Regions from separate parts of the Sphingobium sp. B2D3A genome, predicted to be linked through region 1. Evidence: predicted binding sites of a transcription regulator. Region 1 holds the regulator's gene; each other region holds the start of a gene.
What was found. Region 1 encodes LexA, which represses DNA repair genes until DNA is damaged. Its sites were predicted from a motif close to GTTCCNCNCTTGTTCT; they were not measured.
Positions count from the first base shown of each region.

Region 2: the regulator LexA is predicted to act here: its motif matches at 4,202-4,217, upstream of M2337_RS10450 (PA0069 family radical SAM protein).
Region 3: the regulator LexA is predicted to act here: its motif matches at 4,783-4,798, upstream of M2337_RS02945 (MmcB family DNA repair protein).

Region 1 covers NZ_JAOQOI010000001.1:2,849,517-2,860,259, forward strand. The annotation lists gene recG (ATP-dependent DNA helicase RecG) at 1-1,457, opposite strand, end outside; gene M2337_RS13245 (succinate dehydrogenase assembly factor 2) at 1,555-1,821, shown strand; gene mfd (transcription-repair coupling factor) at 2,006-5,467, shown strand; gene M2337_RS13255 (hypothetical protein) at 5,934-6,329, shown strand; gene M2337_RS13260 (GFA family protein) at 6,377-6,877, opposite strand; gene M2337_RS13265 (bestrophin family protein) at 7,072-7,968, shown strand; gene lexA (transcriptional repressor LexA) at 8,094-8,798, shown strand; gene M2337_RS13275 (ComEC/Rec2 family competence protein) at 8,823-10,743, opposite strand, start outside.
Region 2 covers NZ_JAOQOI010000001.1:2,245,381-2,256,123, reverse strand. The annotation lists gene M2337_RS10470 (amidohydrolase) at 1-1,292, opposite strand, end outside; gene M2337_RS10465 (HAD family hydrolase) at 1,405-2,097, shown strand; gene rmuC (DNA recombination protein RmuC) at 2,094-3,542, opposite strand; gene M2337_RS10455 (YbjN domain-containing protein) at 3,609-4,121, opposite strand; gene M2337_RS10450 (PA0069 family radical SAM protein) at 4,226-5,305, shown strand; gene M2337_RS10445 (PEPxxWA-CTERM sorting domain-containing protein) at 5,329-5,931, opposite strand; gene dnaE (DNA polymerase III subunit alpha) at 6,126-9,662, opposite strand; gene M2337_RS10435 (Yip1 family protein) at 9,849-10,743, shown strand, end outside.
Region 3 covers NZ_JAOQOI010000001.1:640,887-651,629, forward strand. The annotation lists gene M2337_RS02925 (hypothetical protein) at 1-174, opposite strand, end outside; gene M2337_RS02930 (GtrA family protein) at 171-572, opposite strand; gene M2337_RS02935 (NAD(P)/FAD-dependent oxidoreductase) at 580-2,112, opposite strand; gene acs (acetate--CoA ligase) at 2,200-4,143, opposite strand; gene M2337_RS02945 (MmcB family DNA repair protein) at 4,250-4,771, opposite strand; gene M2337_RS02950 (cell wall hydrolase) at 4,878-5,498, opposite strand; gene M2337_RS02955 (DUF1491 family protein) at 5,673-6,014, opposite strand; gene M2337_RS02960 (PaaI family thioesterase) at 6,011-6,523, opposite strand; gene M2337_RS02965 (PTS sugar transporter subunit IIA) at 6,483-6,950, opposite strand; gene hpf (ribosome hibernation-promoting factor, HPF/YfiA family) at 7,132-7,719, opposite strand; gene dnaQ (DNA polymerase III subunit epsilon) at 7,787-8,488, opposite strand; gene coaE (dephospho-CoA kinase) at 8,516-9,121, opposite strand; gene M2337_RS02985 (shikimate dehydrogenase family protein) at 9,144-9,968, opposite strand; gene M2337_RS02990 (Maf family protein) at 9,965-10,570, opposite strand; gene M2337_RS02995 (pyruvate, water dikinase regulatory protein) at 10,567-10,743, opposite strand, start outside.

The DNA.
Region 1 (10,743 bases):
TCGCCATCCTCGCTCTGCTCCACCAGCGGGCACACCCAATAGGCCTGACGCCCCGCCGCGATATGGCGGCCGAGCGCCGAGACGATATCCTCCAGCCGATCATCGCCGATCACCCGCGTATCGATGCTCTGGCGGCCGGGCGGCATCTCATCGAGCCTTGAGACGTCCATATCGCCATATTGCGCCAGACAGAGCGTGCGGGGGATCGGGGTTGCCGTCATCACCAGCAGATGCGGCGTGCGCTCGGCTTTGGCGGTCAGCATCAACCGCTGAGACACGCCGAAGCGATGCTGCTCATCGATAACCGCGAGGCCGAGATTGCGATAGGTGACGGCCTCCTGAAAGATCGCATGGGTGCCCACGAGGATGTGGATGCTGCCATCGGCCAGCCCCATCAACGTCGACTCGCGTGCCTTGCCCTTGTCCCGCCCGGTCAGGATCGCAACATTCACCGGCAGGCCGGCCAGCATCGCCTGGAGGCTGGCATAATGCTGGCGGGCGAGAATTTCCGTCGGCGCCAGAAAGGTCGCCTGCGCACCGGCTTCCACCGCATTGAGCAACGCCATCAGCGCCACCAGCGTCTTGCCGGAGCCGACATCGCCTTGCAGCAGCCGGAGCATCGGCACAGCCTGCGCCATGTCGCCCTCAATCTCGGCAGACGCCCGGCGCTGGGCACCGGTGGGGGCGAATGGCAGGCGCAAGGCATCGCGCAAATGTCCGTCTCCAGCCAGGGGAAGCCCGCGCCGGCGACGGGTCGAGGCCCGCAGCAGCATCAGCGCAAGCTGGCTTGCGAACACCTCGTCATAGGCCAGGCGCTCGCGCGCGGGCTTTGCGCCGGGCGTCTCGTGCGTGGCCTTGAGCGCTTCCTGCCAGCTCGGCCAGCCCTTGTGGGCGCGCAGCCCCGGTTCGATCCACTCATCCAGAGCCGGCGCGCGCTCGACCGATTGCGCGACGAGATCGCGCAGCCGGCCATTGGTGATGCCGTCCGAAAGACCGTAGACGGGCTCGCAATCGGCAATCTGACCCGCCTCTTCCACCGGCACCACATGATCGGGGTGGACGATCTGCAGCTCGTCCCCGAACTGATCGAGGCGACCGGAGACAAAGCGCGGCTCCCCAAGCGGGAAGAGCTTGCGCGGCCATCCGCTGTTCTTGCCGAAATAGACGATGCTCACCGGGTCGCCGGCCATATCCACGGCGCGGATGCGGAACGGCGCCCGTGCCGTGCCCGAGGCGCGATACTCCTGCGCCGTCAGCACCAGCGCGACCATCCGCCCCGTCTCGGCTTCCGCGAGCCGCCGGACGCGCTGCCGCTCGATCCAGCTCACCGGCAAATGGAAGGCAAGGTCGACCACGCGCGTGAGGCCCAGGCGCTCCAGCGGCTTGGCCGAAGCGCTCCCCACGCCCTTGAGCGCCGTGCTTTCCGTGAACAGCGGATTGAGAATATCGGGCCGCATCGCTATCTGCCCTAGTCGAAGCTGGAGGGCCGGAAAAGTGCCCGCCGGCCAATCATGATAAATCGCGCACCCGAGCGCCGCGCGAAAAGGACCGGACATGATCGACGAGACCCGCCTGCGCCGCCTCAAATTCCGCGCCTGGCACCGGGGCACGAAGGAAGCGGATCTGATGATCGGCGGGTTCTTCGATGCCCACGCCGCGAGCTTCACGCAGGAACAAGCCGATCTGTTCGAGGCGCTGCTCGAGGAAGAGGATGTCGACATCATGGCCTGGGCCATCGGCACTCTTCCCTGCCCCGCGCGTTACGAAGGCGCGATGATGGAGGCGATGCGCAGGCTTGATTATGTCCCGATTGCGAAGTGAAATTTCTCTCATGCCCCGCCACCTCCGTTCGGTTCGAGCGTAGTCGAGAACCCGCCGGATAATACCTTCCTATTAGTGCTACCCGTGTCTCGAGTTCAGCCTCTGGCTGAAGTTTATCCTGAGCGCCCGCCCTGCGGGCAGTCGAAGGGCTCGACACGAACGGAAGGCAGAGTCGAACACACTAATGACCGACATTTCCCGCATCATCTCGGCCAAAGCCCCGCTCACGCTCTCCGGCGTGCCCGCGGGCTTCCTGCCCGTGCTGCTCGCCGACCTCGCTCGCGCGGCGAAGGAGCGAGCCTGCTTCATCGCCGCAGACGGCCAGATGGCCGATGCGATTGCGCAGACCGTCCGCTATTTTGCGCCGGAGCTGGAAGTGGTGAGCATTCCCGCCTGGGACTGCCTGCCTTACGACCGCGCTTCCCCTTCGCTGCGCGCCGCATCCGAGCGGCTGGCGGGCCTGCACGCCTTGCAGGGCAAGCCCAAGGGTCCGCAGCTGGTCATCACGACCGTCAACGCGGTCACGCAGAAGACGCTGACGCCTTTCCGCATCCGCCAGATGGTCGCCCGCCTGGCTCCGAGCGAGCGGATCGCCATCGACCGGTTGGTCAGCCTGCTCCAGTCCAACGGCTATGTCCGCACCGATACGGTGCATGATGCCGGCGAATATGCCGTGCGCGGCGGCATCGTCGATCTCTATCCCTCGGGCGAACCCGGCCCGCTGAGGCTCGACTTCTTCGGCGACGAGATCGAGACGCTGCGTCGGTTCGATCCCGCGACCCAGCGCACCACCGGTGCGGTCGATGGCTTCATGCTCCTGCCCGCCTCCGAGGCGCTGCTCGATGAGGAGAGCATCAAGCGCTTCCGCAGCCGCTACCGCGAGATGTTCGGCGCGACCGCCACCGGCGATCCGCTGTATCAGGCGGTGAGCGACGGGCGGCGTCTAGCCGGCATGGAGCATTGGCTGCCGCTGTTCGAGGACCGGCTCGTCCCGCTCGCCGAGCATCTGCCGGAGGGAACGCTGTGGATTCGCGAGGCCGGCACTGCTGGCGCGGCCGAGGCCCGCTTCGAGGCGATCCGCGATTATCACGCCAATCGCACGACCGCCGCGGCGGCCTCGCCGGGCAGCTATCGCCCGCTGCAGCCGGATCAGCTCTATCTGACTGCCGATCAGTGGGCGCAAGATATCGAGGCGCTGCCGATCCACCTCACCTCCAGCTTCCACGAGCCCGAGAGCGCCCATGTGCTCGATTTCGGCGTGGACAGCGCCCGCGACTTCGCGCCGGAGCGGGCGCAGGGCGGCAATGTCTATGAGGCGGTGGCCAAGCATCTGGAGCAAAGCCAGCGCAAGGGCCGCAAGCGCATCATCGCCAGCTACTCCATCGGCGCGCGCGAGCGACTGAAGGGCTTGCTTGAAGACCACGGCGTGCGCGGCGTTACGCTGGTCGATAGCTGGCAGGAAGCGCTCGGCGCCCCCACCGGCCGCGTCGCGCTGGCCGTGCTGCCGCTCGATCACGGCTTTGCCAATGCCGAATTGGAAGTGCTGACCGAGCAGGACATGCTCGGCGATCGTCTGGTGCGGCGTCAGAAGCGGCGCAAGAGCGCGGATGCCTTCCTGGCGGAACTCGCCACGCTCACCCCCGGCGATCTTGTCGTCCATGTCGATCATGGCATCGGGCGCTATGAAGGCCTGACCTCGATCCCGGTCGGCAAGTCGCCGCATGATTGCGTCGCGCTGGCTTATGCCGGCGGCGACAAGCTCTACGTGCCGGTCGAGAATCTCGACGTGCTCTCCCGCTACGGTTCGGGCGAGGATGCGGTCGCGCTGGACAAGCTGGGCGGCGAGGCCTGGCAACGCCGCAAGGCGCGGATGAAGGAGCGCATCCGGGAGATCGCCGGAGAGCTGCTTGCCACTGCTGCCCAGCGCGCTTTGCGCGCTGCCCCTGCCTATGAGGCGGAAAGCGCCGGCTATCCCGCCTTCGTCGACCGCTTCCCCTATGAGGAAACCGAGGATCAGGATCGCGCAATCAGCGATGTGCTGGACGATCTGGCCGCCGGCAAGCCGATGGACCGGCTGGTCTGCGGCGACGTGGGCTTCGGCAAGACTGAGGTCGCGCTGCGCGCCGCGTTCGTCGCCGCGATGGCCGGCGCGCAGGTCGCGTTGATCTGCCCGACCACCCTGCTTGCGCGCCAGCATCACCTCAATTTCGAGGAGCGGTTCCGCGGCTTCCCGCTCAAGGTCGCGCGCCTCTCCCGCCTTGTCGGCACCACCGAGACCAAGGCGACCAAGGACGGCCTGGCCGACGGCACCATCGACATCGTCATCGGCACCCATGCCCTGCTGACCAAGGGGCTGGAGTTCAAGCGGCTCGGGCTGGTGATCGTGGATGAAGAGCAGCGCTTTGGCGTGGTCCACAAGGAGCGCCTCAAGCAGCTCAAGGCGGACGTCCACGTCCTCACCCTCACCGCCACGCCGATCCCACGCACGCTGCAAATGGCGATGAGCGGATTGCGCGAGCTGTCCGTCATCCAGACGCCGCCGGTGGATCGCCTCGCCGTGCGCACCTATGTCATGCCGTGGGATGACGTGGTGCTTCGCGAGGCGCTGCTGCGCGAGCATTATCGCGGCGGGCAGACCTATTTCGTCGTGCCGCGCATCTCGGACATGCCGAACATGGAGGATTTCCTCCGAGAAAAGGTGCCCGAAGTGCGCGCCATTTCCGCCCATGGCCAGATGTCGGCCAGCGAGGTCGAGGAGCGCATGTCCGCCTTCTACGAGCGCAAATATGATGTGCTGCTCTCAACGACCATCGTCGAATCCGGTCTCGATATCCCGAGCGCCAACACCATCATCATCCATCGCGCCGATCGCTTCGGCCTCGCGCAGCTCTACCAGCTGCGCGGCCGCGTGGGCCGATCCAAGACGCGCGCCTATGCCTATATGACGACTCCCGCCGATCGGCTGACGACGGAGACGGCCGAAAAGCGGCTCAAAGTCCTGTCCGATCTCGATACGCTGGGCGCCGGCTTCCAGCTTGCGAGCCATGATCTCGACATTCGCGGTGCGGGCAATCTCGTCGGTGACGAGCAGAGCGGCCACATCAAGGAGGTTGGCTTCGAGCTTTACCAGTCGATGCTGGAAGAGGCGATCATGGAAGCCAAGGCCGGCGGTGCCGCGCTCGCCCCGGCACCGGACAAGTCCTCGCCGCAGATCAATGTCGAGGCGCCGATCATGATCCCGGAGGATTATGTGCCGGATCTCGACCTGCGCATGGGCCTCTATCGCCGCATCAACGAGCTGGAGGACAAGGGCGCCATCGAGGCCTTCGCCGCCGAGCTGATCGACCGCTTCGGCCCGCTACCGGACCCTACCCAGAATCTGTTGACCCTAATCGACGTGAAGCTCAATTGCCGCAAGGCCGGCATCGCCAAGATCGACATCGGCCCGCGCGGCGCGCTGGTGAGCTTCCAGAACGACCAGTGCCGCAATCTCCCGGGCCTGATCGGCTACGTCCAGAAACTCGGCGCTATCGCCAAGCTGCGGCCCGACAGCAAACTCGTCATCCAGCGCGCTTGGGGTGATCCCAAGGCACGGCTGAACGGGGCGCTTAAGTTGAGCCAAGGGTTGGCGAAGAGTATTGGGTGAAGGGTGGATTACAGCGGAAGTGCGCGATGTGGGGTATGTATTGGCATGGCGCTAGAGGGTTGGAAGCACAGAGCCGGCTGGGCAGCTTTGCTCGATCCTGAAGAGCCATTACGGCTCCTATCGATAGAAAAAAGCTATGGATACCGGCTTTCTTCAACCTTCCTCGTTCGTGCTGAGTAGGGTCTGAGGAGCGCCGCAGACGCGTATCGAAGACCCGTATCGAAGCATCGCAGCGCACGGGTAAGTCCTTCGATACGCCGCTTCGACAGGCTCAACAGCTACTCAGTGCGAACGCAGCGGCGCCACAACGGAGTCGAGTCCGTTCAGTCGGCTTTTAATGCCATAACCGCTTTGGAGCGGTGAAGAAGGACCCGTGAACGGCAAGTTTGGCCTGGAAGCAGACCTTCTGCTTCCGGACGATTGGCCGTACCTTGCGGACGTTTATCCCCAAAGGTAATATTGTGTGATGCGTGAGCCAGATTTTCAGATCGATGGGTGGTCTCTTGAGGACGGGGAAACCTATCATGCCGCAGCGCCAAAGACCTTTTGGATACCTGACCGCCAAAAACGAGAAAACCTTGAGCCCGGAGACCTAGCCAAGCTGATCTTTCGGATTAGCGTCGAAGATGCTGATGAGAATGTCGCGGTGGAGCGGATGTGGGTTCTCGTCAGAGAGCGCACAGCGGACGGGTATCTTGGCGTACTTGACAACGAACCAAGCTCCATTGCCGAAAATGATGAGTTTTGGCTGGGCACCGAGCTGCCCTTTTCGGCGAAGCACATAATCAACATTGAAGAGAAAGACGAGAACACCGTTGCGCTCTCCAGCCAGGAGCCGCGCAGGCGTTGGCCAGCACGTTAACTTGGGCCGTCCGCCTTTAGAGCGCGGCCGTATAAGGGGACGTCGTCCTATTCAATCCATAGCCCACGCGCCCGGTGCCAGTCTTCCAGCCCCTCGTCAGGATAGGCATCGAAGCACTGGTCATCCGACCCGATCTGCGGCTCGACCCAATTCGCCTTTGATCCGAGCATCATGTGCACCAGCGACGGCGGCTTGGGCAAATCGCCGTCGATCGCGGAAGCGAAAGGGTGGAGCAGCTCGGGATACTCCGGGCTGAACACCCAGAGCGCGCTCGCGCAGGACGGGCAGAAGTGCCGCTCGCCGGTGCTGACGCGGCATCCGCCCTCGCCCCCACCGCCGCCATCGTCCAGCGTTGCGTGATAGACGGCGGTCTCGCCTTTCACCTTGAGCGTGCGCTTGTCGGCGTGGAGATTGATGGCATAGCCGCCACCGCCGGCGGTCTTGCGGCAGATCGAGCAATAACAGCGCAGGAATGGCACCGGCGCGTGGCTGTCGACGGAAAAGCGCACGGCGCCGCATCGACAGGAACCTTCGAGCTTGAGGGGCATGGCACGGTCCTCTTGTGGTGATCGTCTCTCGAGCTGAACCGCTCTTATCTCCGCCGGTTCCATCAGCGCCCATTGCGCGCTTCCCCTTGCGGCCACTTAATCCTTGATCTGCGCGCGCATCCTCCGCATGGCGAGCGCGCCCGGTGCCCGGCCCATGTCCGGTGGCCGCGTGCCCTGGCAGGAGATGTCCGCCCGTGATCGTTCGCAACCGCCTTGGCTTGCTCGAAGTGCTGTTCGCCTATCGCGGCACGATCATGCCGCATATCCAGCATCGGCTGGCAGGCATCGCCGTGGCCAGCGTGGCGGCCATTCTGGCAGCGCGCGCCTGGCCAGGGCTATTCGCGCAGATCAGCGGCATTCCATTCGCCCTGATCGGCCTGTCGCTCTCCATCTTCATGAGTTTCCGCAACAGTGCCTGTTATGATCGCTGGTGGGAGGGCCGCAAGCAATGGGGCGCGCTGATCATCGCGAGCCGCTCCTTCGCGCGGCTCACGTCCTCGCTGCCTGAGGAGGAACGCACCCCGCTGCTCCGCGGCATCTGCGGCTTCACCAACGGTCTTGCCGCCCGCCTGCGCCAGCACGACGAGGCTGCCGCGATCGGCCGGTGGGTGAACGATGGACCGTGGCGCACCTCCCCGAACCCGACCGACACCGTACTCTACGAGATGGGCGCGCACTGCCTGCGCCTGTCCGCAGACGGGCGGATCAACCCGATCCATCATTCGCTCATCGAGGGGCAGCTCAAGGCGCTCAGCGATGTGCAGGCGGCCTGCGAGCGGATCGCCAGCACGCCGGTGCCGTTCACCTATTCGCTCATTCTCCACCGTACGACTTACGTCTTCTGCCTGTTGCTGCCCTTCGCATTGGCTGGCTCGCTGGGCTGGTGGGCACTCATTCCGGTGCTGGTGGCGAGCTACACCTTTTTCGGGCTGGATGCCTTGGGCGATCAGCTGGAAGACCCGTTCGGCTATGATCCCAACGATTTGCCGCTCGATGCGATGACGCGGACGGTGGAACGCGAAATGCTCGCCCGCCTCGGCGCGACCGACCTCCCCGCACCCATCGCGCCCGATCAGCACATCCTGACCTGATCGCTCGCCCGTGCGTGGGACGACACGCCAGCCACCGAGACCTGAGATATTTAGCCGATCCGTGTTGACGTGGCTCGATTCGTTTCCTAAACGTTCTCCGTCCGTTCCATATTGGGGAACCACTCATGTTGACCGCCAAGCAACAGCAACTGCTCAGCTACATCAAGCAGCATCTCGATCAGGGTGGCGTCTCGCCCAGTTTCGAGGAGATGAAGGAGGCGCTGGACCTCAAATCGAAGTCCGGCATCCATCGGCTGATCAGCGCGCTGGAAGAGCGCGGCTTCATCCGCAGGCTGCCCAATCGCGCGCGGGCGCTCGAAATCCTCAAACTGCCGGATGGCATGCCCGTGGCAGAGCGGACGGAAGAGCCGGCGGCGGCCACCAACGTGACCCCGCTGCGCAAGGCGCCCACCGCGCCGGCGCGGACGATCCCTATCGCCGCCAATGACGTGATCGAAATTCCGCTGCATGGGCGCATCGCTGCTGGTCTTCCCATCGAGGCGATGGAGAGCGACACCATGCTGCCGGTCCCGGCCGCGTTGCTGGGCGCCGGCGATCATTACGCGCTGGAAGTCTCCGGTGACTCGATGATCGAAGCAGGGATTTTCGACGGTGACTTCGCGCTGATCCAGCGGACCGAGACGGCGCGCGATGGCCAGATCGTCGTTGCCCTCATCGACGAGAATGAAGCGACGCTCAAATATTTCCATCATGACGGCCGCAAGGTGCGGCTCGATCCTGCCAATCGCGACCATGAGCCCCAAACCTATGAGGCGCGGCAGGTGCGCATTCAGGGCCGGCTCGCGGGGCTATTGCGGCGTTATAACTGAGGCGGGCGATATGGGACGCCGGCTCTAGCGCGAGCCGGTGCCCGCGATCCATGGATGGCGGCTGCGCGGATCGTGCCCCGGCACAATCTCCCGACTGTCGAGCAGGATCAGTGCACCGCCCATGGCGCTCAGCGCTGGCCGATCCAGCTTCGCCCAGCGCGGCACACATCCGGGCGGGAGGCGCCGGTCCGCGATCACGAGGTCAGCCTGTGCGCAGGCGGCCACCAGCTCGGGATAGGGAACGAGCAGGCGCGAGCGACTGATCAGCAGGTGAACCGGCGGCTGGTCAGCACGGCCCGGCAATGTCATCGCGCACATGTCCCGCGTGCATCGCGTGTCCGGCGCCTGCGCGAGGGACGCAAACTCGCCGTCATAAGCGCTCGCCTCGGCCAAAGTCGTCCGAACATAGTCCCCGCTCCGGTCCCGCAACAGCGCCATGCGCCCGTCGCCCAGACGCACCGCCACATGATGACCATCGGCGGTGACGAGCACGTCGGCGGACGGTGCCAGAAATGTCAGGAAAAACCCAAGCGCCGCCAGAGGCAAGCCCCACCAGCGGAGCGCCGTGTGCCAGAGCATCAGCCACAAGAGGCCGATCATGGCGAGCGCAAAGGCCAGTCCGCTGGAGACGGGCAGCGACAGCGTCGCAAAGGGCTGACTGGCGACAGTATGCGCGATCCACAGCAGGAACTTGAGCGCCACGCCGACGACCCACCAGACCGGCGCCCCCAGCCCCACAGCGTCGAGTACCAGCGCGAGCACTTCGGCCGGCATTACCACGAAACTTGTGAGCGGAATGGCAATCATATTGGCCGCCGCGCCAAGCAGGCCCGAGCGATGAAAATGGGCAAAGGCAATCGGCGTCAGCACCAGCTCCACCAGCAAACCTGTCGCCAGCAAAGCGCCGAGGCTGCGGGTCCAGCGCTTTATCCGCCCCTCGTCGCGTCGCTCGAACAGCCGCCGTGCGGGGGGATATTCGTAAAGCGCCACAATCGCGGTCACGGCGACGAAGCTCATCTGGAAGCTGGGGCCGATGACAGCCTCCGGCCAGAAGATCATCACGATCAGCGCGCCGGTCGCGATCAACCGCAGCCCGATGGCCTCACGGCCCAGGGCCATGCCCGCGATCACCAGCAGAGCGGCAATGCAGGAGCGGATCGTCGGTACCTGCGCCCCGGTGAACACAGTGTAGCCGATGCCCGCCGCACCGCCCACGCAGGCGGCGATCATCATCACCGGCCAGCGCAGCGCAAGGGTCGGCGACAGCGCAAGCAGACTGACCATGATGAGAATCACGCCGCCGATCAGCGCGGAGACGTGCAAGCCACTGATCGAAAGCAGATGGGCAAGCCCGCTGCGCCGCATCGCATCCGCATCCGCCTCGCTGATCCAGTTCTGATTGCCCGTGGCGAGCGTGATCGCAATCGTCCCTTCCGGCCCCGGCAACCGCGCGGCGATGTGGTGGGCGAGAGTCGCGCGCGCATCCCCGCCAGCGGTTGCCGCATCGAGGCGCTGCACTTTGCCGAGTGCCCGCCCGGTAGCGCCGAGGCCGGAAAAATAGGCCGTCCGCGCAAAATCATAAGCGCCCGGCAGGGCAGCCGGTGCAGGCGGCATTAGCCGCGCTCGGACGGCAATGCGGTCCCCTGCGGTAATCTCCTCTGCCATCTGATCGGGCGCCGCGTTGATGCGGACCCGCGCCGGCAGATCGGGCCGCGACAGCGGCGCGACCTCCAGCCGCACCAGTCCCCGGGAAGCCAAGGGCGTTGCCGAGAGGACTCGAGCCTCCATCTCCACCACCGCGGCGCGCGCAAGTGGCGGCTGCGCAACAAGAAGCGCTTTGGCCCAGATCAGCAGACAGCCCGCCGCCAGCAGCACCGCGCCAACGGCGAGCGCAGCAGGCAAGCGTCCTCCGCGCCCCACGGCGCCAAACGCGGCGGCGACGCCC
Region 2 (10,743 bases), 600 kb from region 1:
TACGACTTCCCAAAAATATCCAGCGCCGCCACCGTCAGCGCCTTTGCGGCCGTGCCGATCACCGCATGGGGATCAGGCGCCCAGAGCGGGCTGTGGAGCGATGGCAGGCTGATCTCGCTGCGCTGCGCAGCGGCCACCTTGTCAGGGTCCACCCCGCCGACCCAGAAGATCATGCTCTCGATGCTGTTATCGGCGCGGTGATATTGGCCGAAATCTTCGCCGCCCATCACCGAGGGCACCTGTCGGACCCGATCGGCGCCGAAATGGGCGCGCAGCACGCCCGCGACATGATCGCTGAACTGCGGCGTGTTGTAGGTGGCGGGCGTGTAATCCTGCTCCACCGCCATGATCGGCATCCGGTCCTCCGGCACACCGGCCGCCATCGCCTCGCCCCGCGCGATCCGCTCGATGCCGCCCAGCAGGCGCCCGCGCGTCTCATCGGAATAGCTGCGCACGGTGATCAGCAGCTTTGCCTCATCCGGTATGACATTGTGTTTGGCGCCGGCGACGAAGCTGCCGACCGTGACCACGGCCGCCTCCTGCGGATCGCACTCGCGGCTGACCAGCGTCTGCAGGCTGGTGACGATGCGCGCGGCGATCACGATCGGGTCGATGGTCTTGTGCGGATAGGCACCGTGACCGCCCTGACCGCGCACTGTGAGGTCCACACTGTCCACATTCGCCAATATCCAGCCCGGCGTGTAGCCGATGGTGCCGGCCGCAAGCTCCGCGCTGTCATGGAAGGCAAGGACATGGCTTGGCTTAGGGAAGCGCGTGAACAGCCCATCGTCAAGCATGGCCTTGGCGCCCAGGCCGATCTCCTCGGCCGGCTGCAGGATCATCACCAGCGTCCCCGACCATCGCGCCCGCAGCGCCATCAGCGCCTGCGCCGCGCCGGTCCAGGCCGTCATGTGCGTATCGTGACCGCAGGCGTGCATCACCGGGCTCTCGATGCCGTCGCGCGTCGTCGCCCGAACCCTTGAGGCGTAGGGCAGACCGGTCTTTTCCTCGAGCGGAAGCGCATCCATGTCGGCGCGGATCATCACCACCGGGCCGGGGCCGTTCTCCAGCACAGCCACGACGCCCGTCTGCCCGACCTGCTCGGTAACGGCAAAGCCAAGCGCCCGCATTCGCGCCGCCAGCGTCGCCGCAGTGCGCACCTCCTGAAAGCTCAGTTCCGGATTGGCGTGCAGGTCGCGGTAGATCTCCAGCAGTTCAGGCAGCGCCGCATCGATGGTCGCGTCTATATGGGAGGCCGCAATGGCTTCGTTCGACGCTTCATTGAAAGACATGCCCGTTCCTTCTGCCCCGTGACGGCTACGATCATAGGCGCTTTTGCGCGTCTTGGAAGGGCAGCGAGCCGAAGCGCTTCCAACCCGCCTGCTCTCTGCCTATGAGGCGGGCATGAAGCTGGAGCGCCCTCCAAAAGCCGTGGTGTTCGATATGGACGGCGTGCTGTTCGACACCGAGACGCTCTATCGCGCGGCGATGTTTGCCGCCGGCGATGAGGGCGGTCACGCGATCACCGAGGCGCTGTTAAATGCCACATTGGGATGCCCATGGCCGACGGCGCGCCAGCACTTGCTCGACCATTTCGGCGGCGATTTTCCCGCCGATGATTTTCGGCATCGCGTGAGGGCGCATTTCGACCAGTTCGTCGCGCAGGACTTGCCGCTAAAGCCCGGCGTCGTGGCCTTGCTCGATGTGCTCGACGCGGCGGGATTGCCCCGCGCAATCGCGACATCCTCCGGCCATGAGCAGGTCCGGCATCATCTGGCACATCATGGATTGGCGGGTCGGTTCATGCATGTCGTGGCGTTCGGCGATTATCAGGCGGGAAAACCGGCGCCCGATCCCTATCTCCTCGCCGCCGATCGGCTGGGCGTCTCGCCGGCCGATTGCCTTGCCCTTGAGGATTCCCACAATGGCGTGCGCTCGGCAGCCGCGGCAGGCATGATGACGGTGATGGTGCCGGATCTGATGGCACCTACAGCGGAAATGCAGGGCCTATGCGCCCACATCGTCGAGGATCTGCATGCCGTGCGCGACATCGTGCTGGCGTCGCTTTCGGAGGGCCGCTTGGTCGAACAACGCTAGTCCGCGCGCCCTGTGACTCGCTCGTCGGCCATGGCATCGGCCTCTTGAGCGGCGCTCTCGCCCGGTGCCGGTAACCGCCCAAGCGCCTCGACCGGTTCGATCGCGTCGATCTCCCGCGATCCGGTTTCGACGCTCAGATCCTTGAAGCGACGGCCGGTCACCAGCACGCGGTTCTCGAAGCTGGAGACGAACTTATTGTAGCTGGAGACCGAGCCATTGAGGCTGCGGCCGAGCGAAGAAAGATGCCCGGCGGCAACCGCCAGCCGCTCATACATCTCCTTGCCGAGCGCCGCGATCTGCTGGGTCTGTTCGGCCATTTTCTCCTGCCGCCAGACGCTCGCGACGGTCCGCGCGATGGCGACCAGATTGGTCGGCGTGGCGAGCAGCACACGCTTCTCGAAGGCCCATTCCCACAGGCCGTCATCCTGCTCCAGCGCTGCCGCGAGGAAATGCTCGCCAGGGATGAACATCACGACATAGTCCGCCGCATCGCCGAAGCGCGTCCAGTAATCCTTCGCGCCAAGCTGCTGCGCGTGGTTGCGGATCGCGCCGGCATGGGCCTTGAGATGCCCGGCCCGTACCACCTCGTCCACAGCGTCGACCGCTTCCAGATAAGCGTTGAGCGAGCATTTGGCGTCGATGATGAGTTGCCGCCCCCCGGGCAGACGCACGATCACGTCCGGGCGCAGCCGGCCGTCGGCGGTATCGACGGAGACCTCCGAGCGGAAATCGGCGAACTGGCTGAGGCCCGCCATTTCCAGCACATTGCGCAATTGCTGTTCGCCCCAGCGCCCGCGCGCCTTGGGGCTGGAGCGCAGCGCATTCACCAGTCGCGCCGTCTCCACCCGCGCCTCGGCACTGCCCAACCGCACCTGCTCGACGGCCTCGCGCAACGCGGCGTAGCTATCCACCCGCTCCTTCTCGACCTTGCCCAGACCTTCCTCATAGCGCTTGAGCGTCGTCTCGACCGGCTGGAGCAACGCCTTGAGACTGGCCTCGCTTTTCTCATGGGCCTGATGGAAGCGCTGATCGGCGCGCTCGATGAGCATGCGCTGCGCCTCGTTCAGCAACTTGCCGGCGGTCTCACTGAACTGCGCAGACAATTGCTCGCGCGCCTCACCCAGCGCGCGAATTTGGGCCTCGAAGCCCTCCATCCGCGCCTTCTGATCGGCCTGCACAGCCGCGAGCATCCGTTCGGCCTCGTCCCGCGCGCGATCGGTCTCATCCAATTTCGCGCGCAAGAGGTCCGTTTCTTCCGCCCGGCTCGCCGCCACCGCGAGGTCGCGCAGCGCGGCGTTGCGCATATCCTCAAGGGTGGCGAGTCGGTCGGCGAGAGCCTTGCGCTCAGCCTCGACCGGCGCAGCCATGCGGGCGCGCATCAGCCAGCCGGCGACAAGCCCGACCAGCACAAGAAGCAGACTAAGAACGAGGCTTTCAACGGTCACGGCAACTCGCGGCAAAACAGGAACGAAATGAGAACCTATCGCCCCTGCCTCACAAGCGCAAGCCCGTCACTCGATATGGCCCTGCTCGCGGAAGAAGCTGTTGAGGGCGCCGAGCATCGTCTGCCACCAGTCGACGACATCGGCGAAATTGCGCTGGGTCAGGCCACCATAGGTTGTCACGTCATAGGTCAGGTCGAGCGAGCCATCCTCGTCCACCGCCATCTGGCTGAACCGGTTCTTGCGGTTCCACAAATTGGCGAGCTCTGGCGTGTTCTTGCCGTCATCCACGAAGCGGGTCGAGAAGTGCAGCGAGGCGCAGTTCTTGCCGTCCTCGCATTCGTAGAAATAGATGTTGAAGTTGTAGCCGCTCGCCGCGCTGGTGATCATCGGGTTGCCGCTCGACTCACTCTTGCTCAGGCTGGCCTTGTAGCCGGCGTCCTGGATCGCCTTCACCACCGTCTCGGGCGCATTGGCGCAGACGAGCCCCTTGCCGCACGGTTCCTCATCGGCCGCATGAGCGGGCGCCGCCATCATCACAAACGCACATGCCGCAGCGGAAATCCAAGCGGTCGTCTTCATCGTCGTCCCCATTGCTCGTTACCGCCACGGCCTTATCGCGATGAAGCAGACATCGCCACCGCAAAGCCTATTGCAGATATGTTCTTCATATGTTCTATTGAGGCATGACTGCGATCAAGGGGCGCGGCGCTCCGGCCAACGAGGTATCGAGCCGTTTCCACCTGCCCGCGCGCGAGGTGGATGGCGACTGGCTGGATGCGCGACTGGCGGACGAGGAGGACCAGGCGCCACCCCTGCGCACCACCGTGACGCTGGAGCAGGCGCGCACGATCATCACCCGCAACAATTCCCCTGACATTGGCTTTGAGCAATCGGTGAATGCCTATCGGGGCTGCGAACATGGGTGCATTTATTGCTTTGCGCGGCCGAGCCATGCCCGGTTCGATCTCTCGCCGGGACTGGACTTTGAGAGCCGGTTGTTCGCCAAGCCGGACGCGGCCAGGCTGCTGCGGCAGGAGCTCGCCAGGCGTGCTTATGTGGTGAAGACCATCGCGATGGGGACGAACACCGACCCCTATCAGCCCATCGAGGGGCGGTATCGCATCACGCGGGCGTGCATCGAGGTGCTGGCGGACTGCCGCCATCCGCTGATGATCACCACCAAATCCAACCGGGTGTTGCGGGATCTCGATCTGCTGGCGCCGATGGCGGCGCAGGGGCTGGTCGCGGTGGCGATTTCGCTGACGACACTGGATGCCGGGCTGCACCGCAAGCTGGAGCCGCGCGCGCCCTCGCCTGCCAGCCGGCTCGCGGCGATCCGCGGGCTCTCGCAGGCGGGGGTGCCGGCCCATGCCAGCCTGTCACCGATGATCCCGGCAATCAACGATCATGAGATCGAGGCGCTTGTCGCGGCGGCCGCAGAGGCGGGCGCGCAATCGGTCTCGTTCATTCCGGTTCGTCTGCCCTTCGAGGTCGCGCCGCTGTTCCGGGGCTGGCTCGATGCGCATTATCCCGACCGGGCCGCCAAGGTGATGAGCCTCATTCAGTCGATGCGGGGCGGGCGCGACAATGATCCCAATTTCGGCACGCGCATGCGCGGGTCCGGGGCTTATGCGGAGCTGATCGGCACGCGCTTCCGTGTCGCTCAGGCACGCCATGGCCTCGGCAAGGGCCGCCTTGCGCTGCGGCGCGATCTGTTCGTGCCGCCATCCGATCAGGGCGATCTGTTCAGCATGCTGCGATGAACAGATCGCCCTTCGTCGTCAGATCAGTTGAACGACACGCGCATCGTCGCCTTGCGGCCCCGCAACGTGTAGCCAACCGCGCCGAAGCCGATCACCAGCATGGCCCAGACAGCCGGCTCGGGCACCGGCGGAGCATTGGTTCCGTTTACGGCAATATTGTCGATATTCGCCGAAGCGCCACCGACAACGAAGCCGAACACGACCCGGTCAACCAGATTACTGGCGCCGGCGATGGTGGAGAAATCCCCGGAGAAGGTCGAGAGCAGGCTGAACACGGGCACCTGACCCGCAAAGCCGGTCACGCTGTAGAGCAGGTTGCTGTCCACGGTCGCCAGATCGAAGCTGTCCAGCGTGAAGCTCGCGCCGCCCGCCGTCAGATCGAACAGGCTGAGCGCCGTCCCGCCGCCAAAGCCGACGCTGGGCGCGCTATTGCCCGAGCCGGCATCGACCACGGAAGACCCCAGCACATTGGCGAAGGTAAACCCATCCTGCGTGTAGCTGGTGAACGGATCACCCGATCCGGAGAGACCATCGAAGCTGATGATTGCGGCCTGCGATGGTGCCGCCAAAGCGGCTCCGGCCATCAGCGCCGCTGTGACAAGCGGCAGTTTGTACATAGTTTTCATCGGTAACTCCCAAGTCCTAAGAGTCACCCCCGGCGCCACCCGATGGAACGGGATGGCACCCCCGCCGCTGCGATGGTTAACATTTCGCAAACGCACAATAGCGCTGCGTTCAATTGTGCTCACGAGGCGAGGAAAGCCGCCTCAGCTCGCGCTCCGGCGCGGTGCAGTGCAACACATCGCGCGTCAGGCACGGTCTAGCGGGAGGCGACCAGCGCCAGCTGTGGCCCGTGCTGAGCGAGCACCACCTTGGTCACACCGCGCACCGTTTCGACCCGCTCGCCAAGCTCGGCATCGAGCTGAAAATCCTCGCCGAGGACCACCCGCGCCCGCCCGCCATCGGGCAGCGCCGCGTCCAGCTCCACGGTCGAGCGCGCGCCGCGCCGTTCGCCAAGCATCTGCCGGAGCGAAGGAATAGCGCCGGGCTCCTCGACGGAAATGACCATCCGCATTCGCGCCGTGCCAGCCAGGCGCGCGAAGGACTGGACGTTGCGCACGGTGACGCGCGGGGTCTCCTCACCGGGCTGGCGATCCAGCTCCACGGTCAGCAGGGCGCACTCGTTGCTCTCATGCAGGGTTGCGAGCAGCTTGCAGCTTTCCTCATCGAAGCAACTGGCCTGGAATTGCCCGCTTGAATCCGAGAAGGTCGCCGAGGCATAGCGGGCGCCGCGCTTGGTCTCGCGCCAGCGTATATCCTCGATCAGTCCCGCCATCATCGCGCCGGTGCGGTCGCCGCCGCCAATGCCATCCGACTGGCCGCACAGCTCCGCATAGCTGCGCACGCCTTTGCCGCGCGCGAGAATGCGATAGCGGTCCACGGGGTGCGCCGAGAAATAGAAGCCGAACGCCTCCTTCTCCTGCGCCATCCGCTCGACGGCGGCCCATTTCACGTCCGGCAGCGGCACGTCCGCATGGGAAACATCCTCCCCACCGAACAGACCGCCCTGCCCGCTCTCGCGCTGCTCGGCGGCTTTGGCGGCAACCGCCAGCAGCGCCTCGGCAGCGGCATGGACCACCGCGCGGTCCAGCCCCAGGCTGTCGAAGGCGCCGGCCGCCGCCAGACTCTCAAGCTGCCGGCGATTGAGCAGGCGCGGTTCGATCCGGCCGGCCAGATCATCGAGATCGCGAAACGCGCCGCCTCGGACCCGCTCCTCGACCAGCGTTTCCATCGCCTTCTCGCCCACGCCCTTGAGGCCGCCGAGCGCATAACGCACGGCGTGGCGGCTAGCGTCCTCCGGGTCCGGTTCCACCGAGAAATCGGCTTCGCTGACGTTGATGTCGGGCGGCAGGCAAGTCAGCCCCATGCGGCGCATGTCATCCACGAACACGGTCAGCTTGTCCGTCTGGTGGATATCGAACGCCATGGAGGCGGCGTAGAATTCGGCCGGATAATGCGCCTTGAGCCACGCGGTCTGATAGGCGAGCAACGCGTAGGCGGCCGCGTGGCTCTTGTTGAAGCCATAGCCGGCGAACTTGTCGATCAAGTCGAACAGCTCATTGGCCTTCTTCTTGTCGATCTGGTTGTGCGCCTTGCAGCCTTCGACGAAGGTCGCGCGCTGCGCGTCCATCTCCGCCTTCACCTTCTTGCCCATGGCGCGGCGCAGCAGATCGGCGCCGCCGAGCGAGTAGCCGGCAAGGATCTGCGCGGCCTGCATCACCTGTTCCTGATAGACGAAGATGCCGTAGGTCTCGTTCAGGATCGGCTCGAGCAGATCGTGCGGATATTCAATCGCCTCCTCGCCATTCTTGCGGCGGCCAAAGAGCGGGATATTGTCCATCGGGCCGGGCCGGTAGAGCGAGACGAGCGCGATGATGTCGCCGAAATTGGTCGGTTTCACGGCGGCGAGCGTCTTGCGCATGCCCTCGGATTCCAGCTGGAACACGCCGACCGTGTCGCCGCGCTTGAGCAGATCGTAGACCTTCGCGTCGTCCCAGCTCAGCCCTTCCAGGTCGACGCTGACACCGCGCTTGGCGAGCAGCTTGACCGCGCGTTGCAGCACCGAGAGGGTCTTGAGGCCCAGAAAGTCGAACTTCACCAGCCCGGCGCTCTCGACATATTTCATGTCGAACTGCGTCACCGGCATGTCGGACTTGGGATCACGGTAGAGCGGGATCAGCTCCGACAACGGACGGTCGCCGATCACCACGCCGGCGGCGTGGGTGGAGCTGTTGCGCGGCAGGCCCTCCAGCATCATCGCCTGATCGACCAGCCGCTTGATCTGCCCGTCCGCCTTATACTCGGCGACGAACTCGGCGGAGCCATTCATCGTCCGCTCCAGCGTCCACGGGTCGGTCGGGTGATTGGGGACCAGCTTGGCCAGCCGGTCGACCTGATTATAGCCCATCTGCAGCACCCGGCCGGTATCCTTGAGCGCCGCGCGCGCCTTCAACGTACCGAAGGTGATGATCTGCGCCACCTGATCATGACCATATTTGCCCTGCACATAGCGAATGACTTCGCCGCGCCGGGTTTCGCAGAAGTCGATGTCGAAGTCCGGCATCGAGACGCGCTCGGGATTGAGGAAGCGCTCGAACAGCAGGCCCAGCGCCAGCGGATCGAGATCGGTGATCGTCAGCGCCCAGGCGACGACCGAGCCAGCGCCCGAACCACGCCCCGGCCCCACCGGAATATCCTGCGCCTTGGCCCATTTGATGAAGTCGGCCACGATCAGGAAGTAGCCGGGAAAGCCCATCTGGATGATGATATCCAGCTCGAAATCGAGCCGGGTGAAGTAATCCGGATAGCGCGCCCGCAGCGCGGCTTCATCAAGCTCGGCCGCGGCTTCGCCATGCGTGTGCTGGTGGATCTTGCGCAGGCGCCCGACCAGACCCGCCGTCGCATCGACGCGCAACTGCGCCTCCTCACCGTCGCGGTCGCCGGCAAGGCTGGGCAGGATTGGCTTGCGCTTGGGCGCCATCACCGCACAGCGCTGCGCCACGACGAGGGTGTTGGCGATGGCTTCCGGCAGATCAGCGAACAATTGCTGCATCGCATCGGCGGGCTTCATCCAGCTTTGCGGCGAACTTTTCGGGCGGTCGTCGCTCTCCACATAGCTGCTATTGGCGATGCAGAGCAGCACGTCATGCGCCGGATGGAAGCCGGCATCGGCATAGCAGGCCGGATTGGTGGCCACGAGCGGCAGATTGCGCGCGTATGCGAGGTCGATCAGCGCGTCTTCCGCCGCCGCCATGATCGCATCGTCGGTGCGGGACAGCTCGATATAGAGGCGATCGCCGAAGAGGGCGGAGAGCCGGCCAAGATAGCGACCGGCTTCCTCCGGCAGGCCTTCCGCCAGCAACCGGGCGAGTGCACCTTCGCCGCTTGCCGTCAGGCAGATGAGGCCGTCGGCATGGCGCTCCAGCGCCTCGAAGGAGACATGCGCCTCCTCCATTTCCGGCCGCTCGACATGGGCGCGGCTCGCCAGCGCGCAGAGATTGCCGTAGCCGACATCATCCTGCGCCAGGAGGACCAGCCAATCGATCTGAACCGGCGCATTGTCCGGCCGGCCGGGGCGCGCCACCGCGAGCGTCGTGCCGATGATCGGCTGCACGCCGGCCTTGGCGGCCGCGTCGGAGAAGGCCATGGCCGCATAAAGGCCGTTCCGATCGGTCAGCGCCGCAGCAGGAAAGCCCAGCTCCTTGGCCCGCGCGGCAAGCTGCTTGGGCGCAATCGCGCCTTCCAGCAGGGTGTAGGCCGACAGGTTACGGAGCGGAACATAGGGCTGGTGCGGCATGACCGCTGTTATGGGGCCTTGGCGCCCATCTGGAAAGGGCCGCGCGCAAGTTACCCACAGGCTTTGCACCACTGAGACCGCCGGCACTGGGTCATTCCCGCAATCCCCCTGAACGCCCGATCTTGCAAGGACTTGCGCCCCGGACCCAAGATGGTTCAATGAGTCGCAGAAACAGGGGACGGGATTATGGACATCGAACCGACGGGTGGCAGGGCGCCATCGCTCATGGAACGCGCGAAGGCGATCATTCTCAAGCCCAAGGCGGAATGGCCGGTGATTGCGGCGGAGACGACGCCGAGCGGTGACATCTTCACCAACTACGCCCTGCCACTGGCGGGGATCAGCCCGATCGCGGCCTTCGTCGGCGGCCAGCTCTTCGGCTTCGGCGCGTTCGGCTTCAGCTATCGCCCGTCGCTGATCAGCGGCCTCTCCATGGCGGTGACAAGCTTCATTCTGGCGCTGGTCAGCCTGTTCCTCATCAGCTTCATCGCCAACAAGCTCGCGCCCAAATTCGGCGGCGTCGGCAGTTCTCGCAACGCCTTCAAGCTCGTCGCCTATTCGATGACGGCCAGTTGGCTAGCCGGCATCTTCAGTATCATGCCGTCGCTCAGCTTCCTTGGAATTCTCGGCCTCTATTCTTTCTATCTCTTCTATGTCGGCGCGGCCCCGCTGATGAAAGTGCCGCCCGAGAAGGCGCTGACCTACACGATCGTGACGGTGCTGTGCGTGCTGGTGATCTATATCGTCATCGGCGCGATCACCGCCACGGTGGGCCGCACCTTCGGCTTCTCGCCCTCGGGAAGCCTGGGCGGCGGCACGGTGACGACCGAAGATGGCGATACGATTACCCTGCCCGGCGTCGGCAACATCGATACCGGCAAGATCGAGCAGGCAGCGCGCGACATGGAAGCCGCGCAGACCCGTGAAGCCGTCGCGCCGGCGCAATTGCAGGCGCTCCTGCCTGCCAGCATCGGTGTCTATCAGCGCACGGCGATCAGCAGCGTCAAGGCCGGCCCCACCAGCCAGGCCGAGGCAAGCTATGAGGCAGGTGGCAAGCGCTTCACCCTCAAGGTCTCCGATA
Region 3 (10,743 bases), 2.2 Mb from region 1:
GCGGACCTGAACCATGCGCATGTAATTGTCCGGATCGCCGAGCGAACCCGCCCTCGTCTCGGTCCAATTGGGTATGGCGAGAAGGGCCATGGCGAAGAGCCAGATGAGCGGCACGTAACGGTAAAAGGGCTGGGCGCCCCCCATGCGCTGGCCCGAAACATCCCCGGCGGTCATGCGAAAACGATCGCCTTGCGCAGCATATAGGTCGCCTGGAAACTGACAGCGACCGCCAGCGCCTTGGCGAGCAGGGGCATGATCCCCAGCATCGCGCCGAGCGCCACGATACCGGTCGTCAGCGCCAGACCGATCAGCGCAGACCCCACGAACAGCGCCTTCTGACGAACGCGATCCGCGCCGCTCGCAGCGACGCCTTGCGCGAAGACAAGACGCGAGGAGATCAGCCAGTGCATGAGGATTCCGGCCATATAACCAAAAGCCGCCGCGGCGGCAGGGGCCATGCCCAGGTGCAGGCCAGCCATGAACAGCCCCACGTCCCCAGCCAGCGCGACGAGGCTGGCAAGACCATAACGCAGATAGGTGTGGCCGAGCAGCCCGGCCAGGAACGCGCCCATCACCCGATCACGCCACCATGCGGCGCCCGGCGGGCACGGCCCGCTGGCTCTCCAGCGCCGCACGCTCTCCCGCGCTCAGGGCGCCCTCATGGCCCGCTTCATGATATTCGGCATCCTCGTTGACGCCCCAGATATCGAACACCCGCTTGCCGGCGATGATGTTGCGCACGGTCAGCATGGCCGTCATCATCGCGTGATCCTGATTGTTATAGCGATGCATCCCGTTCCGCCCGATCAGGTGAAGCGTGGGATATTTGTCTTCCAGCTCGGCGCGAATGGCCGCGACATTCGCCGCATAAGCCTCGCCATAGACGGGATAGGCTTTCTCCTGACGCACCACAGCGCCGCCGACAACCTGATCGGCGCTGATGAGGCCCATCAGAACCATCTCCTCGGTCGCCAGCGCGATCAGCTCGTCATCGCTGGATGACCAGAGCCCGTCGCCCTCGAAGCAGAAATATTCCAGGCCCACGCAAGCGATATCGGGATCGGGCACCATTTCGGGTGACCAGCTGCGGAAATTCTGCACCCGGCCCACCTTCACGCGCGGATCGTGGATGTAGATCCAATTGTCCGGAAACAGGTCTTCGGAGCGGATCATCAGCGCGACCGTCAGAAAATCGCGATAGTTGAGCGCCAGCGCGTGCCCGAGCGTCTTGGGCACCGGATGGATGCGGCTCGCCAGCTCCCGCATCGGCGCGGAGCTGATCACATGGTCGGCACTGATCGCGACCGTATCGCCGGCCGCCCGCGTCGCGGTAACGCGCCACCGGCCTGTAACCTGATCGCGGTGAATCTGCTTGAGGGCATGGCCCATCAGCACATGATTGCCGCCTTCGACCACGCGATCGCGCGCCGCATCCCACATCATCCCGGGCCCGAGGCGCGGGTAGCGGAAATTCTCGAGCAGGGTCTTGGCACCCATGCCGTTGTTTGGCTTTTTGTTGAGGCCAAGGCTGCGCTTGAGGCCATCCAGCACCGCCTTGCCCAGGCTCAGGCCCTTGATGCGCTGCGCCGCCCAGTCGGCGGACATGGTATCGCACGGCATCCCCCACACCTTCTCGGTGTAGGTCTTGAAGAAGATGGAATAGAGCTTGCGACCGAACTGGTTGACCACCCAGTCCTCGAAGCTGCGCACCGGCTTGATCGGCGCGATCTTGGCCTTGGCGTAGCTCAGCATGCACAGGGTCGAGCGGATGATGCCGAGATTGCGCAGCGCCTCGAAGGCACGCAGCGGATAGCTGTAGAAGCGGCCCTGATAATAGATGCGGCTCATGCGGGGCCGCTCGATGAAATCATGGGGCAGGATCTCGTTCCACAGATCGACCACCTCCTGCGATTTCGAGAAGAAGCGGTGGCCGCCGATATCGAAGCGGAATCCCTCATGCTCGACCGTGCGGCTGATGCCCCCGACCTGCGCGGAATCCTTCTCGATCACCGTCACGCGCAGCCCCGCCTTGGTCAGCAGATAGGCAGCGGTCAGCCCGGCCGGGCCAGCACCAATGATGGCCACATCAACGGAATGGGCGGAATTCGACATTCAGGCAGGTCCCCCGGAACCGAACAGGTCGACTCCGGGAGTGAAGGATCTTGCCTAATATTCCATTAATCCACGCCGCTCGGTGCCTCAGCGCGCCGGGCGTTGCCGGTTGGCGACGAGGTGATCCACCACGGCCGGGTCTGCCAGCGTGGAGGTGTCGCCAAGCTGATCCACCGCGTCCTCGGCAATCTTGCGGAGAATCCGGCGCATGATCTTGCCCGAGCGGGTCTTGGGCAGGGCAGGGGCGAACTGGATCGCATCGGGCGTGGCGATCGGGCCGATCTCGTGACGCACCCATTGCACCAGCGCCTTGCGTAGTTCGTCATCGCCCTCGATGCCGACATTCAGCGTGACATAGGCGTAGATGCCCTGTCCCTTGATGTCGTGCGGCATGCCTACCACGGCCGCCTCGGCCACCTTGGCGTGCGCAACCAGTGCCGATTCGATCTCGGCCGTGCCCATGCGGTGGCCGGAGACATTGATGACGTCATCGACCCGGCCGGTGATCCAGTAATAGCCATCCTCATCGCGCCGGCAGCCATCGCCGGTGAAATATTTGCCGGGATAGGTGCTGAAATAGGTTTGGAAGAAGCGCTCATGATCGCCCCACACGGTGCGCATCTGGCCCGGCCAGCTCTCGGCAATCACCAGATTGCCCTCGCACGGGCCTTCGAGGACCTTGCCTTCGGTATCGACGATCTGCGGCACCACGCCGAAGAACGGCTTGGTGGCACTGCCGGGCTTGAGATCGATCGCGCCGGGAAGGGGCGTGATCATGTGGCCGCCGGTTTCGGTCTGCCACCAGGTGTCCATGATCGGGCAGCGCCCGTCACCCACGACGCGGTGATACCAGTCCCACGCCTCGGGATTGATCGGCTCGCCGACCGAACCGAGAATGCGCAGGCTCTTGCGGCTGGTCTTCTCCACCCAGGTATCGCCCTCGCGCATCAGGGCGCGGATCGCGGTCGGCGCGGCATAGAAGGTGCTGACGTTAAACTGATCGACCACCTGCCAGAACCGGCTGAAATCGGGATAATGCGGCACGCCCTCGAACATCACCGTCGTCGCGCCGTTGGCGAGCGGGCCGTAGACGATATAGCTGTGGCCGGTGACCCAGCCGATATCGGCGGCGCACCAATAGATATCGCCGGGGCGGTAATCGAACACATAATGATGCGTCATCGCCGCCCAGAGCAGATAGCCTGCGCTGGTATGCAGCACGCCCTTAGGCTTGCCGGTGGAGCCTGAGGTGTAGAGGATGAACAGCGGATCCTCGGCACCGATTTCCTCGGCCGGGCAATCGTCCGAGACGCTGTCGCGCAGCACGTCATACCAATGATCGCGGCCGTCTGTCATCGCAACGGCATTGCCGGTCCGGCGCACCACAATCACGGATTCCACGCAGGTGCAGTCGTCCAGCGCTTCATCCACATTGGTCTTGAGCGGGATCGTCTTGCCCCCCCGCACGCCCTCGTCGGCCGTGATCACCACCGTGGAATCGCAATCGGTGATACGCCCGGCCAGACTGTCGGGTGAGAAGCCACCGAACACCACCGAGTGGATGGCGCCGATGCGGGCACAGGCGAGCATCGCCATCGCCGCTTCCGGGATCATCGGCATGTAGATGGTGACCCGGTCGCCCTTGCGGACGCCCTGCGCCTTCAGCACATTTGCAAAGCGGCAAACTTCCCCGTGCAATTCGCGATAGGTGATCGTGCGGCTCTCATCGGGGTTGTCACCAGCCCAGAGGATCGCCGGGACATCGCCACGCTCCGTCAGATGCCGGTCGAGGCAATTGGCCGCGATGTTGAGCGTGCCGTCCGCAAACCATTTGGTACCAAAATCGGCTTCATGGAAGCTGGCGTCCTTGACCTGGGTGAAGTCCTTGATCCAGTCGAGCCGCGCCGCCTCCTTGCGCCAGAAGCTGTCCGGCTCTGCAATCGATTGCGTATAAAGGCGTGAATAATCATCACCGGTCACATAGGCGCGCTCGCGCCAATTCGCAGGCACAGGGTAGAGGGGCTGACTCACGCACTTCTCCAAAGACTGTTATGCGCCAACCTTAGCCGTTTTGCCGGCCATGCCAAGTCCATCGCGGGTGGCACGGAATGCCGGTCCAAGAAGCAGGCGCCCAGTCTCAGGCGTCGTTGCTCCACAGCAACTGGCCGTCCGGATCGGTGATCTGGGTCAGCCGGCGCGCTGCCCGCCGCGCAAGCCGCTGCACTTCGACCTTGCGCCGCGCGGGCGCCAGAGGCTCGCTGGGCGCGGGGCGAAGGATCTCGGCATCATATTGGTCGGCAACGATAAGTCCCGTGCGGCCCGGCCACAGCGCCTCGGACTCGAACAGGGTCAGATCAAAGCCGGCAGGCACGGCCCAGAAGTAGCGATCGCAATAATCGAAATAGTCCGGCCATTTGCCGTCCCCGAGCAGGTCGGCACGGCTGCATTTGATTTCGACGGCAATGATCTGGCCGCGGGCATCCACGGCCATGATGTCCAGCCGCCGACCATTGGGGAGCGGCACTTCGGAAATGCCGAAAATATCGTGGCGCGCAAAGAGACGCAGCACTCCGCGCGTGACGGCCAGCGCCGTTCCATCGGTCAATGCAGGATCGCAGGCGATCACAGGTTCAGGCGCAGGTTCAGGATGTGAGGCCATGTGGCGGGATTAGAACACAATGGGAACAACTGCAAGCCAAGCTCAAACGAGACGGGCCGGCCCAGCGCTCTGCTGACCCGGCCCGGCTTGTGATTGATTGGTTGGCTCAGCGGTAGAAGATATGACCGCCAATGCGCGTGAGGCGATCATGCTTCCAGTTCGGCGACACGCGCGCGGAATGGAAGAACAGGGCGCCTTCCACCGGATTGTCCCAGCTTCCGTCCAGCGCGATCTGGGCGATGGCGCGCGCGGTGCGCCACTGACCGGCATGGGTCGGCGTGGGCAGCTGGCCCTGACGGACGAAACTGAACTGACCCGGCTGCGTGACGACGCCGCACAGGCTGGTGGGGAAACGCCCGGACCGCGCCCGCTCGAGCACGACATTGGCAACGGCGAGCTGGCCGGTCAGGCTCTCGCTGCGCGCTTCATAATAAATGGTGGTGGCGAGACATTTCGCATCAGCGTCGGAAATCTCTTCGACATTGGCCTGCTGGACCAATTCGGCCAGCGAATCGACAGAGTCGGCAGAAGCGGCTTCGTTCGGAGCCGTCTCGGCATCGGGTTCAATCGTTGCGGGGGTCGTCAGGCTTGCAGCGACGACGGCGGGAACCTCGAGCATGGTCGAGAAACCTTGGCGGGCTGTTCCCTCAGGAGCAGCAGCCAGAGCGATTGTGGACGAGAGAAGTCCAACGGTCGCCACGATGGCGACCACGACACGATTGGGCATTCATTCTCAGTACTGTGCGGTGGGTCGGAGATCGGAATGCAGGTCGCATCTATCGTGCGACGCTCAGCGCTCCGGTCCGCCCCCCGTCTGCGTGTTTGCGATGACCTGTCCCCATGACGGCCACACGCAACCTGCGCGAGTTGGTGGGGCCTTTGGCCGCTCAGCCGGGAACTGTCAACTCGTGCACAGTATCTCGGCGGCGAGCCGTTCCCCGTCTGCGACATCCAGTTCCACGAACCAGATATCGGGGTCCACCCGGGTTCTTCTATCTATATATTGTGATATTTCAGATTCTTGGGTTAAATCCCGAGGCCCGCAGGGGGTGAGCGAAAGAGTCCCGTCAAGGGACGTAACACGCTCAAAAAGCCCGATTGTCCGGCCGCGATCCACCGCCTGCACGACGATGGTTCCGCTCAACGGCTCCCCCTTGTGAAGCACGGTGCCATGCCCCCCTTGCGCTTGGACACGGCGCAACAGAACCCCGATGAGGATCTGACTCGTCAGACGCGCGGTCACTGGTCTCCTGCTTCCGGGCGCACATAACCCGGCAGGCCAACCAGCGGGATGGTGGAGCGCATGAACGTGCCAGTACCGCGACCGACATCCTCACCCTCGGCATCAATAAGGCGCGCCTCGGCGACAAAAACGCGCCGCTTGCCGCTCAGCCATTTCCCTTCCGCTACGATCGGCCCAGCCTTGAGCGGGCGGGTGAACAGCAGGTTGAATGCGGTGGTGAGGAGGAAGCGATCCGTGACGAGGCTGTTGGCGGCATAAAAAGCCGCATCGTCCAGCATCTTGAAATACAGCGTGCCATGGGTGGCGCCTGCGGCATGGAAATAGTCCGGCGTCACGTCGATGACGATGCGCGCCTCGCCGGGGGCCGAGATATCCAGCCTTGAGGGGAATAATCCGTTGATCGGCGCCGAGGCATAGAGCCGTTCGAGCGCCCGGAAATGCGCGGCCTCGCCGGATGGCGGCGTGCCGTCAGGCTGCGTCACGCGACTCGCCGCCGGCGAGCAGGGCATAGAGCGCGGCGTCCGAGCCAACGCCACGAATGCGCGCAAGATGGCGCTCGTTACGCAGCAGGCGCGAGACGCGGGCCAAGGTCTTGAGATGTTCTGCGCCACTATCCTGCGGGGAGAGCAGCATGAATACGACATCCACGGGCACATCGTCGATCGCATCGAAGGGGATCGGCTCGGCGAGGAGGACCACGGCGCCATGGACGCTCTCAAGGCCTTCCAGCTTGGCGTGGGGAATCGCGATTCCGCCACCAAAGCCCGTCGAGCCAAGGCGCTCCCGCTCGGTGATGCGCTCGACAACCTCGGCGGCATCGAGCCCATAGGCATCGGCCGCCAACTGACCCAGCTTCAGGAAAAGCTGTTTCTTGTTAGGAAGGGCCACCGCGGACGAAACAGCGTTCGCCGCGAGCAAGTCGCTGAAATTATCCATGTTCAACCCGTGTCCTGCGGCCGACCTGGGGATTTCTGCGCCGGGGTGAAGTCCACCCATCATGGCCGCCTGGAGAAAACTTGGCCGGCTGATAGGCGCAAAGGCCATTCGGGTCAACAGGTTGCCGGGGACGGAGTCAGGGGAGGGAGGGCTGCGCATCGCGCGCAGCCCTCGAGCGCATTCAGGCGCGGGGCGGCTCCACCCAGCCGATGGTCCCGTCGGTGCGACGGTAGACCATGTTGAAGGTGGCCGTGCTGCTGTTGAGGAACATGAGCGCATTGGTGTTGCGCAGATCGAGCATCATCACCGCATCCGAGACGCTGGCGCGCGGAATATCCACGCGCATCTCCGCGATCACCACCGGTGCATCGACGTCCACTTCCTCTTCCGCTTCGCTGGACTGGAAGACGACATAATTGGCATCGTCGATGCCGGGCGCGTCACGCTGAGCTTCGGCGGCGAGCGCCTGGCTGTGGCGATCCTTCAACCGCCGCATGTAGCGGCGCAGCTGCTTTTCGATGCGTTCCGCGGCCTGATCGAAGCAGACATGGGCATCATGGGCCTCGCCCGCGCCCTTGAGGATCAGCCCTGCCATCACATGGCAGACGATGTCGCAGCGAAAGGCGCCATGAGGCGCGTTGCTGAACGTCACGCTGGAGGAGATGGTGCGCGAGAAATACTTGTCGGCGATCGCCTGCATCCGCTCGGCAACATGCGCCTGAAGCGCCTCGCCGGTGTCGACCTGATGACCCGATACGCGGATTTCCATCTGATTTCTCCTTCTTGTTGGACCTGATGGTCTGTGAACGTGGCGCGCCGCCTAGTGAGGATAATCCTCAGGCCGGGCGATCGAGCCACAAAGGGTGATCGATCTTTTCCAGAAACGCGGCATGACGCGCCAGTTCCTGCGCGCTCGGCGAAAACAGACGGGCCGGGCGGAACGGGCGGGCAGCCGGAATGGCCATGGATTGTGTGGTCGTCACGGTGACGGTGATCTGTTCTTCCGCCATCAAGGTGAGGCCGATCTGACGCCCGCCGGTCAGTTCGATATAGAGCTGCGCCAGCAATTCCGCGTCCAGCAACGCGCCATGCTTGATGCGGTGGCTGCGGTCGATCCCGTAGCGGCTGCACAGGGCATCAAGACTGTGCTTGGCACCGGGATGAAGAGTCCGGGCAATCGTCAGGCTGTCGATCATCCGTCCCATGTCGACGGTGGGATGGCCGCACCGCTCCAGCTCGGCATTGAGAAAGCCGAAATCGAACCGCGCATTGTGCGCGACCAGCATGGAATCGCCGAGAAACTCGAGCAACTCTGCGGCCTTGCTGCCGAACAAAGGCTTGTCGGAGAGAAAGCGCGCGGACAGCCCGTGAACCGCCTCGGCCGAGGCCGGCATATCGCGCTGGGGATTGAAATAGGCGTGGTAGGTCTCGCCGGTCGGGATGCGATTGATCAGCTCGACACAGCCGATTTCGACAAGACGGTCACCGCTGAGCGGATCGAAGCCGGTGGTTTCAGTATCGAAGACGATTTCACGCATCGTGGCATTTCACTCGTTGGGGAGGCATTATCGGACCAGCGCCGTGCGAAGGCAAGCAACGAGACGAAAAATCCGCGCTCTCATCCGCCATTTGGGCTGTGCTGTATCCAGCACCAGGTCAGCGCGGCGTCGCTTGATGTGGTCCGAGAGCTGACTGGCCTTGATGGCTTCAAAACGCTTTGCGGTCATGCCGGGCCGGCGAAGCACGCGCCTCCGCTGGAGAGACGGCGCGGCGGAAACGACGACGACCATGTCCATGTGCCGCTCGCCCCGCGTTTCGAACAGCAGCGGGATATCGAGAACGACCATCGGCCGGCTGCGATGACGGCGCAGAAACGCTGCGCGGGCGCCCGCAACGGCGGGATGGACGATCCGCTCCAGGGCCCGCATTTCCTCCGGCTGGCCGATCACCCGGGCACCAAGCATCCGGCGATCGACGCCAGCAGCGCTGGTGGTGCCGGGAAAGCGCGCTTCAATCGCCCCGAGTAGGGCGCCACCCGGTCCCTGCAACTGATGGACTGCGGCATCGGCATCGAACACCGGCACACCCGCTGCGCGAAACATGGCGGCCGCGGTCGACTTGCCCATGCCGATCGATCCGGTCAGTCCGATGCGGAATGGACGATGTCTCACGCGCAGACCCGACAAGCGGCGGTCAGGCAGGCACGAGCAGGCGTTCGCGCAGCTGCGCATCCAGCTCGCGCGGCGGCTGGGCATCGAAGAAGATGTCAAAGGCGAGCGCGGCCTGGCCGATCAGCATCTCCAGCCCATCGATGCACATGAGGTCGCGCTTGCGCGCTTGCGCCAGCAGCGGCGTTTCCAGCGGGGCATAGACGATGTCGTAGACCATTGCCTTATCCGGCAACGGTGACAGATCGGGCGTCCATGCCGGCTGCCCGACCATTCCGAGCGAGGTGGAATTGGCCAGCAGATCAGCTGCCGGCAGTGCCGCATCGAAGCCCTGCACGCGGCCAGCCAAACCCAGTCGATCCAGCAAAGCCTTCCCCTTGGCGGCATCGCGTGCCACGATCGTCAGGTCGGTCACGCCCACAGAGCGCAGGGCGAAGCCGATTGCCTGCGCCGCACCGCCGGTTCCGGCAAGAATCGCGCTGGTGCCGCTCCAGCCGCGTGCCAGCAAGGGTTGCAGAAAACCGCCCGCGTCGGTGTTGGTGCCGATCAGCGGCCCGCCGGTTTCGCAGGCCACCGTGTTGATGGCGCCGATGCGATCGCGCACGCCGCCGGGATCATCGACATAATCCAGCGCCGCGATCTTGTGCGGAATAGTGATGTTGCAGCCCAGCCAGTCCGGATCGGCCCGGCGCCTGAGGAAATAGCCGGCCAGTTCCTCCGGCGCGACCCGGGTCTTGCGATACTCCGCGTCGATGCCCAGCTCTTCCAGCCAGAAATTGTGGATGACCGGCGACTTGCTGTGCGCGATGGGGTCGCCGATCACCTCGGCATATGGTTTTCCCTGACTCATGCCGGCAAGATAGAGCGCACGCGCAAATAGTCGAGCAAAGGAAGCAGGGGCAGGCCCTGCACGGCAAAGAGGCTGCCGGAAATGCGCGAGAAAAGCTGCGCGCCCGGCCCCTCGATCCGATAGCAGCCGACACACCAGCGGCACTGCTCCCAGTCGAGGTCCAGATAATGGTCGATGAAAGCCGCGCTGAGCGGACGCATCTGGAGCGTGACGCTCTCGATCTGGCGCCATTGCGCCTGCCCGGCCTGCGCGATCACGGCCGCGCTGTGGAGCTTGTGCGCCCGGCCGCTCATCCGCGCGAGCAGATCGGCCGCGGCTTCCCGTGTCTCAACCTTGTCGATCAGGCTGCCATCATCCAGCTCCAGCGTCTGGTCGCAGCCCAGCACGAACGCGTCCGGATGTCGCATCGACGGGCGACGGCATTTCCATTCCCCCAGCGCGTCGGCCAGATCGCGGGCGTTCAGGCCTTCGCCGACCAGACTGGCCTTGATCGCATCCTCGTCGACACCGGCTGGAACCGTCTCAAATGGCACGGCAGCGTCGGCGAGCAGCCGCCGGCGACTCTCGCTTTGCGAGGCGAGCAGCAGAAGGGGCGTGCTCATACCGGCCCAAGCCCCGGCAAGCCGCTGTTGCTTTTCAGCCGTTCCTGATACAGGTTGACGATGGCTGCGGCAGTTTCTTCGATGGATCGGCGCGTGACATCGATGACCGGCCAACCCTGATCTGCAAACATGCGGCGGGCGTGTGCCACCTCGCCATTCACGCGTTCGAGATC